3 regions of the Acidovorax sp. FG48 genome follow, and region 3 is predicted to be linked to each of the others. Evidence: predicted binding sites of a transcription regulator. Region 3 holds the regulator's gene; each other region holds the start of a gene.
The links. The regulator HrcA, encoded in region 3, represses chaperone genes, less so after heat shock. The targets are predictions, from matches to a motif close to TTAGCACTCNNNNNNNNNGAGTGCTAA.
Positions count from the first base shown of each region.

Region 1 (3,275 bases), 210 kb from region 3:
TGGACAGCGAGCTGCAAGACGTGGGATCGCGTGTCGCAGCTGCTTACCTGGAGGCACTGTTGGCGCAGGACGCTCTAGAACTGGCTCGCAAAAAAAAGGAAGTCACAACGATCCAACTTGATGCCGCGCGCAAATCTCTGGCAGCAGGCTCTGGTACGCGCACCGACATTGACGAAGCCCAGGCGCGACTCGACATGGACGAGGCAAACGTGCTGAGTGCAAGGCAGCAAGTGGATCTGACAACTAGACAACTCGAAGTGCTCACCCACCAACCTGCCACGAATTTGGCACGGGTAGATACACAGCGCCTGGAGCTTATGCCACCACAGCCGGCGGACCTCCAGTATTGGGTACAACAAGCGGAGGACAATAGTCCAGAAATTCGCGCGCTGAAGGCTCGCGTGGAAACCGCACAGGCAGAGATCGACAAAGCGGAAGGAGCGCACTATCCCACTGTCGATGCCATTGCACAGATCACTCGCAGTGGCAGTGAGAACATTAACTTTCCACGCTCTAAAAACACCAACCGTATGGTCGGGATTCAAATCAGCGTACCGCTTTTTTCTGGGGGTTACGTGAGTTCCACAGTGCGACAGGCGGTAGCTGAGCATGTACGCACTAAGGAAAATTTAGAAGCCGTGCGCCGCGACCTTGCTGTGCGCGTACACCGAGAATACCGGGGAGTTACAGAAGGCGTTTTGAAAGTCAGAGCGCTTGAACAAGCGGTGAAATCCGGCAATCAGCTGGTCACCTCCAGCAGAAGGTCGTTCGAAGTCGGCAGCCGCACCATGGTGGACGTGCTGAACGCCGAACAGCAACTGCAAATTGCCCAACGCGACCTAGCAGAGGCGCGGTATGTGTATCTCGCATCGCGCGTACGTTTGAATGCACTCGTGGGGAACCCCATTGATGACACAGTGCGACAAGTGAACGCCTGGCTGATCGCGTCCCCACAGTAAAACGATCTCCGGAGCGGCGACCGGTCCTGCGCAACGCGGGCCGTGCTGGGCACGCTTTTCCACTTTAAATAGGAGAAGGGGCTGCGATTTGCCCCTTCAATCCTGCAAGGGGTGTCTTGAAATGGCCACAAATGCCCGTATCATTAGCACTCACCGCAGACGAGTGCTAACACCGCGCTCCCTGCTGGCAGTTTGGTGGCCCCGGATGGCCGGGGCTGATTGAATCCATCAGCTTTTTTTACTGAAAACAGGAGCAATGCAATGAACCTTCGCCCTCTGCACGATCGCGTGATCGTCAAGCGTATTGAAAGCGAAACCACGACGGCCTCCGGCATCGTGATCCCTGACAACGCCGCCGAAAAGCCCGATCAAGGTGAAGTGTTGGCCGTGGGCCCTGGCAAGAAGAACGACAAGGGTGAAGTGATCGCCCTGAACGTGAAGGTCGGCGACCGCGTTCTGTTCGGCAAGTACTCGGGCCAGACCGTCAAGGTCAACGGCGACGAGCTGCTGGTGATGAAGGAAGACGACCTGTTCGCCGTTGTGGAGAAATAAAGCTACTGCGCAGGCGCCAGGCGTCGTTGCGCGGTGCTCGCAATCCTCACGTACAGGAAGTACGTTCCGGTTACTGCGCTCCGTGCGTCTAGCCTGACACCTGCTCGCTACGCTTTCTTTCACCACAAACCGTTATCCGTTTAACGATTTTCAGAATTTAGGAGCCAAAAATGGCAGCAAAAGATGTAGTTTTCGGCGGCGAAGCCCGCGCACGCATGGTTGAAGGCGTGAACATCCTGGCCAACGCGGTCAAGGTTACGCTGGGCCCCAAGGGCCGTAACGTGGTGCTGGAGCGCTCGTTCGGCGCCCCTACCGTGACCAAGGACGGTGTGTCCGTGGCCAAGGAAATCGAACTGAAGGACAAGCTGCAGAACATGGGCGCCCAGCTCGTGAAGGAAGTGGCTTCCAAGACCAGCGACAACGCTGGTGACGGCACCACCACCGCCACCGTGCTGGCCCAAGCCATCGTGCGCGAAGGCTCCAAGTACGTGGCCGCTGGACTGAACCCCATGGACCTGAAGCGCGGTATCGACAAGGCCGTGCTGGCCCTGACCGAAGAGCTGAAGAAGGCTTCCAAGCCCACCACCACCTCCAAGGAAATCGCCCAAGTGGGTTCGATCTCCGCCAACTCCGACGAATCCATCGGCAAGATCATTGCTGACGCCATGGACAAGGTCGGCAAGGAAGGCGTGATCACCGTGGAAGACGGCAAGTCGCTGCAAAACGAGCTGGATGTCGTGGAAGGCATGCAGTTTGACCGCGGCTACCTGTCGCCCTACTTCATCAACAACCCAGAAAAGCAAGCCGCTCTGCTGGACAACCCCTTCGTGCTGCTGTTCGACAAGAAGATCAGCAACATCCGCGACCTGCTGCCCACGCTGGAGCAAGTTGCCAAGGCTGGCCGTCCCCTGCTGATCATTGCTGAAGAAGTCGAAGGCGAAGCCCTGGCTACGCTGGTGGTCAACACCATCCGCGGCATCCTGAAGGTTGTGGCTGTGAAGGCTCCTGGCTTCGGCGACCGTCGCAAGGCCATGCTGGAAGACATCGCCATCCTGACAGGCGGCAAGGTCATCGCTGAAGAAGTGGGCCTGAGCCTGGAGAAGGTGACCCTGGCCGACCTGGGCCAAGCCAAGCGCATCGAAGTGGGCAAGGAAAACACCATCATCATCGATGGTGCTGGTGCCGCTGCCGACATCGAAGCCCGCGTGAAGCAAATCCGCATTCAGATCGAAGAAGCGACCAGTGACTACGACCGTGAAAAGCTGCAAGAGCGCGTGGCCAAGCTGGCCGGCGGCGTGGCAGTGATCAAGGTCGGCGCTGCGACCGAAGTCGAAATGAAGGAAAAGAAGGCCCGCGTGGAAGACGCCCTGCACGCTACTCGCGCTGCGGTGGAAGAAGGCATCGTGGCCGGTGGTGGCGTGGCCCTGCTGCGCGCACGCCAAGCGGCTGGCGAGATCAAGGGTGACAACCCTGACCAGGACGCTGGCGTGAAGCTGATCCTGAAGGCCATCGAAGCCCCTCTGCGCGAGATCGTTTACAACGCTGGTGGCGAGCCATCGGTGGTGGTGAACGCCGTGCTGAACGGCAAGGGCAACTACGGCTTCAACGCTGCCAACGACACCTACGGCGACATGATCGAAATGGGTATCCTGGACCCCACGAAGGTGACCCGTACCGCTCTGCAGAACGCCGCTTCCGTGGCATCGCTGCTGCTGACGACCGAAGCCATGGTGGCTGAGGCTCCAAAGGACGACGCACCTGCTG
Region 1 covers NZ_JBMDJH010000003.1:26,347-29,621, reverse strand. Annotated here, with positions in the region: gene ACODSU_RS05040 (TolC family outer membrane protein) at 1-959, shown strand, start outside; gene ACODSU_RS05035 (co-chaperone GroES) at 1,221-1,511, shown strand; gene groL (chaperonin GroEL) at 1,682-3,275, shown strand, end outside.
Region 1: the regulator HrcA is predicted to act here: its motif matches at 1,103-1,129, upstream of ACODSU_RS05035 (co-chaperone GroES).

Region 2 (3,275 bases), on a different contig from region 3:
CTCACGCTGAAAGACTTTGAAAGCCGGGTGCGGCAGGGCGTATAGGGAGGCTGAGACGCCACCGCGCCCGCCACGGGGCACCAGCGACGAATGGAAACGGGCTTGGCGCCGTTCAAGTTCCCGTGTTGTGGCGTCGATATCTCTGTGTGGAAACCGTGGAGGTGTCCCATGAAGATTGAATCGTCCGCCCTGCAGATGCAGGCCCAGCATGCGGCCAGCCGCATGCACACCCAAAGCAGCCGCATGGAGGCCTGGGTGGGCGACCGCCGCCCCATCAGCGCCCCTGGCCCTAGCCGGGCGGCACCCGCCGTACAAATTTCCAGCGCAGCACGCCTGGCCCGCGCTGCCCAGGAAGCCGACGCGGCCACGGCCACCGCTACAGACAGCAGCCCGGACGACGGACTGACACCCCAGCTGGCCATGATCCGCGACCTGATTGCCCGCATGACGGGCGTGCAGGTGCGGGTGTACACCGGCCAGACGGAACCCGTACCGTCCCCACCCTTCTTGCCCACGAGCCGCCCGGCCACCACGCCTGCGGCCGAGGCAGGCCGCCCGCGTGCCGGGTGGGGCCTGCTGGTAGAGCAACGCGAAGTGGTCGTAGAAACCGAAAGCACCCAATTCACCGCCCAGGGCATGGTGCGCACTGCCGACGGGCAGGAAATCCGCTTCAGCCTGCAGCTGGACATGCAGCGAAGTTACCGCCAGGAATCGTCATTCAGCCTCCGCCTGGGCGACGCCGCGGTGGTCGACCCGCTGGTCATCAACTTCGACGGCTCGGCCGCACAGTTGCAGGACCTGCGCTTCGCGTTTGACCTGGACAGTGACGGCCAGACCGACAACGTGCCCCTGCTCGCAGGCAACCGGGGCTACCTCGCCCTGGACCTGAACCACAACGGCCGCATCGACAACGGCCGGGAGCTGTTCGGCCCCGGCACCGGCAACGGCTTTGCCGAGCTGGCCGCCTATGACAGCGACGGCAACGGCTGGATTGACGAGGCCGACCCGGTCTTTCAGCAGCTCCAGGTGTGGACTCCCTCGGCGGAGGGCACCGAGGGGGCTGGGAACCTGCGCACCCTGGCCGACGTGGGCGTGGGCGCACTCTCCACCCACGCCATCGCCACCCCCTTTGCCCTGCGCACCGCCGACAACGCCAGCCTGGGCGCCGTGCGCTCCACCAGCGCCTATCTGCGAGAAGACGGCAGCGTGGGCACGGTGCAGCAGGTGGACCTGACCGTTTGAAGGCGACTCATGGAGAGTGGATTACTATGCTTTTGATAGCTTCAAAGGCATTCTCCACTAACACTTGATGCCGATTTGACTCAGAAAATATCAAACGGTATCAATGAGCAACCCGACGGGAACTCCGTGCTTAGCACTCAATCAGAGAGAGTGCTAATATGATGGCTTAGAGGAAAGGATTCCCGGAATGAACATTCAATCTGGAACCGCGACGATGTCTCTGGCACCCGCCAATCCCTGGGCGCTGGTGCCCCCCTTGGGCAACCTGGACGCCTATATTTCGGCTGTCAACCGACTGCCCCTGCTCACGCACGAAGAAGAGCAGACCTACGCACGCCAACTCAAGGACAACAACGATCTGGACGCCGCCGGCCGGCTGGTGATGTCGCACCTGCGTCTGGTGGTCTCGATTGCACGCCAGTACCTGGGGTACGGCCTGCCCCATGGCGACCTGATCCAGGAAGGCAATGTGGGCCTGATGAAGGCTGTCAAGCGCTTTGACCCCGACCAGGGTGTGCGCCTGGTGAGCTACGCCATGCACTGGATCAAGGCCGAGATCCACGAATACATCCTGAAGAACTGGCGCATGGTCAAGGTGGCCACCACCAAGGCACAGCGCAAGCTGTTCTTCAACTTGCGCTCCATGAAGCAGGGCTTCAAGGCCGACGCGTCGGCCGCTGATGTTGCCACGCACCGTGACACCCTGTCGGACCATGAGATCGACGCCGTTGCCGCACAGCTCAACGTGAAGCGCGAAGAAGTCATCGAAATGGAAACCCGCATGGCGGGTGGTGATGTGCTGCTGGACCCGGCCCCGGCCGATGACGGCGAGCAGGCGTTTGGCCCCATTGCCTACCTGGCCGATGCATCGCACGAACCCACGGCCATGATCGAGTCGCGCCAGCGCGACGCGCTGGCCACCGACGGCATTGCCAACGCCCTGGCCAGCCTGGACGACCGCAGCCGACGCATCGTGGAAGAGCGCTGGCTCAAGGTCAACGACGATGGCAGCGGAGGCATGACGCTGCACGACCTGGCCGCCGTGTACGGCGTAAGCGCCGAGCGCATTCGCCAGATCGAAGTGGCCGCCATGAAGAAGATGAAAAAGGCCCTGGCCGAATACGCCTGACCGGGCCGGGCAGCGGGGTTAATATCACCGGCTGCAGAAGTTGCCTCGCGGGGCCCCAGTTCTGGGGCCCCGCGTCGTTTGGGCCCCCGAATATTCTTCAAGGAGATTGCACCCCATGCCCTCACGTCCCGCCTTTACCGGCCGTGTTTCCCGCCGAGCTTCGCTGTTGATCGCGCTGGCTGCCGTGTCCCCGTGGGCGCTGGCGCAAAGCGCCGGCAAGGCTGCCGCTACGGCGCCCGCGCCACTGGCCTGGCCGACCAAGCCGCTGAAGATCATTGTGGGCTTTCCAGCCGGTTCGTCACCGGACCTGACGGCGCGCACGTTCTCGGAGCCCCTTTCCAAGGCCTTGGGCCAGCCCGTGATCGTGGACAACAAGGTGGGTGCAGGCGGCAACATCGGCGCCGACGCTGTGGCCAAGGCCCGTGACGATCACACCATCGGGCTGATGATCAACGGCAACATGACGATTGCCAAGCTGCTGAACCCGGCCGTTCCGTATGACCCGATCAAGGACCTGGCACCACTGAGCCTGATCGGCACCTCGCCGCTGATCCTCACGGCCCCCGTCAACCAGCCCGGCGTGGCTGCCAACGGCACTGCGCGGGACTTCTTCGTGGCCGCACGCAACGGGGGCGACAAGTGGAGCTATGGCACGCCCGGCGTGGGCACCGTGGGCCACATCGGCACCGAACTGCTCAAGGCGCGCAGCAACATCAACCCCGTGCATGTGCCCTACCCCGGCTATCCGCAGGTGGCCAACGCGATGCTGGGCGGCCAGCTGCAGATGGCGCTGCTGCCCCCGGCGCTGGCCCAGGCCCAGGTGCGTGCGGGCAAGCTGCGCGCGATCGGCGTGACCTCGTCCGGACGCAGCCCGCTGGCCCCCGATGTGCCGAGCCTGGCAGAG
Region 2 covers NZ_JBMDJH010000017.1:38,719-41,993, forward strand. Annotated here, with positions in the region: gene ACODSU_RS19655 (EAL domain-containing protein) at 1-45, shown strand, start outside; gene ACODSU_RS19660 (FG-GAP repeat domain-containing protein) at 169-1,242, shown strand; gene rpoH (RNA polymerase sigma factor RpoH) at 1,430-2,371, shown strand; gene ACODSU_RS19670 (Bug family tripartite tricarboxylate transporter substrate binding protein) at 2,487-3,275, shown strand, end outside.
Region 2: the regulator HrcA is predicted to act here: its motif matches at 1,373-1,399, upstream of rpoH (RNA polymerase sigma factor RpoH).

Region 3 (3,275 bases):
TCTCGCCCAGCGAGCGCAACTGGGAGGCTGTAGCAGGGGTGCCATTGATCCACGCGCGGCTCTTGCCCTGCGCGTCGACGGTACGGCGCAGCAGCAACCGGTCATCGGCTTCAAACCCTCCTTCATCCAGCCAGGGGCGGGCGTGCGCGGGGCAGTCAAATTCCGCGCAAATATCGGTCTTACTGCATCCCTCTCGCACCACGCCCGCATCTGCACGCGCCCCCAAGGCCAGTTGCAATGCGTCGATCAGAATGGACTTTCCTGCACCTGTCTCCCCGGTCAACACGGTGAAGCCATTGCGCAAATCCAGTTCCAGCGTTTGTACGATCACGAAATCGCGCAGGGTAATCTGCCGCAACGCCATGGTCAGTAGCCCCCTTCATTCCAGCGCAGCTTCTTGCGCAGTGTCGCGAAGTAGTTCCAGCCCTGCGGGTGTAAAAACCGTACACGGTGTTCCGACCGTTTGACGAGGATGCGGTCACCATGCAGTAAGGATGCGAGAGACTGCATGTCGAAGTTTGCGCTGACATCGCGGCCGCTCACCACTTCCACGGCCACTTCCGTCGCATCGGAGAGCACGATGGGGCGGTTGGACAGCGTATGCGGTGCGATAGGAACCAGCACCCAGCCTGGGATGGAGGGATGAAGCATCGGGCCTCCTGCGGACAGCGAATAGGCTGTCGATCCGGTCGGGGATGCAATGATGAGACCGTCGGCCCTCTGGTTGGCCACAAACTGTCCACCCACTTCCACGCGCAGCTCCACCATGCCCGAAGTTGCTCCACGGTTGACGACCACATCGTTCATGGCCAGGGCTTCAAACACCACACGCTCATCGCGAACCACGGTAGCGTGCATCAATGGCCGCTGGTCTTCTTCATAGGCCCCTCGAAGCATGGGCGGCAGTGTGGTCTGATAGGTGTCGAAAGGGATATCGGTGATGAAGCCCAGTCGGCCCTGGTTGATGCCGATCAGTGGCGTTCCAAAGCGCGCCAGGCGGCGACCGATGCCCAGCATCGTCCCATCACCCCCGACCACCAGGCCCAGATCGCACCGCGCACCGATCTGGTCTACATTCAAAGATGGATAGTGTGTCAGTCCGGTATTGCTGGCGGTTTCTGCTTCCAGCGCAACCTCACATCCCTGGCGCTCCAAGAAATGTGCAATGTCTTCCAAAGCCCTGCGTGAGCCGTCACCGGAGGCGCCTGCGGCTGAAGTCTGGTACTTGCCTATAAGTGCGACATGGCGGAAATTGGACGTCATCACGAAATTACATCATTAAAATCATTCCATGCTCGATGACCGTGCCAAGTTGTTGCTCAAAGCCCTGGTCGAGCGTTACATCGCTGATGGGCAGCCCGTGGGATCGCGGACGCTTTCTCGTGCGTCTGGCCTGGATTTGTCTCCCGCCACGATTCGAAACGTTATGGCGGACCTCGAAGAGCTGGGGCTGATTGCAAGTCCACATACCTCCGCAGGCCGCATTCCCACCGCGCGTGGATACCGCTTGTTTGTGGACACAATGCTGACGGTGCAGCGCGAGGCGGTCATGCCGGCGCAGTTGGCTCCGGAGCAACCCCAAAAGGTCATCGCCAACGCCGCACAGCTGCTGTCCAACCTCTCCCAGTTCGTCGGTGTGGTGATGGCACCTCGGCGCACCTCAGTATTTCGCCACATAGAGTTCCTACGACTATCTGAAAAGCGCTTTCTCGTCATCATCGTGTCGCCGGAAGGTGACGTACAGAATCGTGTGATCTTCACCGAGGTGGATCACTCCCAGTCGCAACTGGTTGAAGCTTCCAATTTTCTGAATGCCCACTATGCCGGACTCGCGATGGAGCAGGTGCGAGAGCGTTTGAAGTCCGAGGTCGATGTGCTGCGCGGAGAGATTGCATCGCTTATGCAGGCGGCAGTCAACGTAGGTTCGGAGGCGCTGTCCGAGGCGCAGGACGAGGTGGTAATTTCTGGCGAGCGCAACCTGCTCTCCGTCAGTGATTTCTCCAGCGACATGGGTAACCTGCGCAGGGCATTCGACTTGTTCGAGCAGAAGACGCAGATTCTTCGCCTTCTGGATATCTCCAGCCAAGCCGAAGGGGTGCGCATCTACATCGGCGGCGAGAGCCAGGTTGTGCCTTTTGAAGAGCTCTCGATCGTCAGCTCCCCTTATGAGGTGGACGGCAAGGTGGTGGGGACTTTGGGTGTGATTGGTCCTACGCGCATGCCATACGACCGCATGATCCAGATCGTGGATATCACTTCCAAGTTGGTGTCCAACGCACTCAGCCACCGCAAGTAAGCCCCTACAATACGGCGCTTGACCCGTTGTATAGCGCTGGAGCACGGCTGGGGGCGTTAGCTCAGTTGGTTAGAGCAGAGGACTCATAATCCTTTGGTCGTTGGTTCAAGTCCAACACGCCCTACCACCCTTGCTTGCAGGGTGGACCCATCAACAAATGACGTGTTTTGTGATCCAAATCGCTCAGTTTGTTTTTGGAGCCTTCATCGTGCGTTACAATCTCGGCTTGCGTTGAATTGACTGACTGTTTGCAGCGCCTGACTCAGGAAAGCAATCAGAAAAAAGCAAATTTCAAGGGTCGCCAAGAAATCATGCTATAATTCGAAGCTTAGCGGCTGTAGCTCAGCTGGATAGAGTACTTGGCTACGAACCAAGGGGTCGTGGGTTCGATTCCTGCCAGCCGCACCAATGTTTAAAGCCTGCAATCGCAAGATTGCAGGCTTTTTCATTTGTCCAAGCGCTTTGCGCTGATTGGAGAGTTCTGGCGATGAGCAAGGCTTTTACCAAGGAAACCGATAGCGCTGACGATGACGAAGGATTGGCACTGCCTCCTTTGCCGCCGGGTGGCAAAAACTACATCACGCCCTCAGGCTATGCACGCCTGAGGGCAGAGCTTTTGAATCTCATTGACAACGAGCGGCCCAAGATTGTGGATGTGGTGCACTGGGCGGCCAGCAACGGAGATCGGTCTGAAAACGGCGACTACCTCTATGGCAAGAAGCGCCTGCGCGAAATTGATCGGCGCATCCGTTTTTTGACCAAGCGGCTCGAGATCGCCGAGGTGGTGGACCCCAGTTTGCATGCGGGCAGTGAACAGGTCTTCTTTGGGGCCACCGTCACCTACTCCGACGACGAGGACGGTGAACGCACAATCACCATCATGGGCATCGACGAGGCGGACAGTCGTATGGGTCAAGTCAGCTGGATTTCGCCCGTGGCGCGGGCTCTGTTGAAGGCTCGCGTTGGGGATGAGGTACAG
Region 3 covers NZ_JBMDJH010000003.1:237,077-240,351, forward strand. Annotated here, with positions in the region: gene recN (DNA repair protein RecN) at 1-364, opposite strand, end outside; gene ACODSU_RS06000 (NAD kinase) at 367-1,263, opposite strand; gene hrcA (heat-inducible transcriptional repressor HrcA) at 1,292-2,296, shown strand; tRNA gene ACODSU_RS06010 (tRNA-Ile) at 2,347-2,423, shown strand; tRNA gene ACODSU_RS06015 (tRNA-Arg) at 2,628-2,704, shown strand; gene greB (transcription elongation factor GreB) at 2,784-3,275, shown strand, end outside.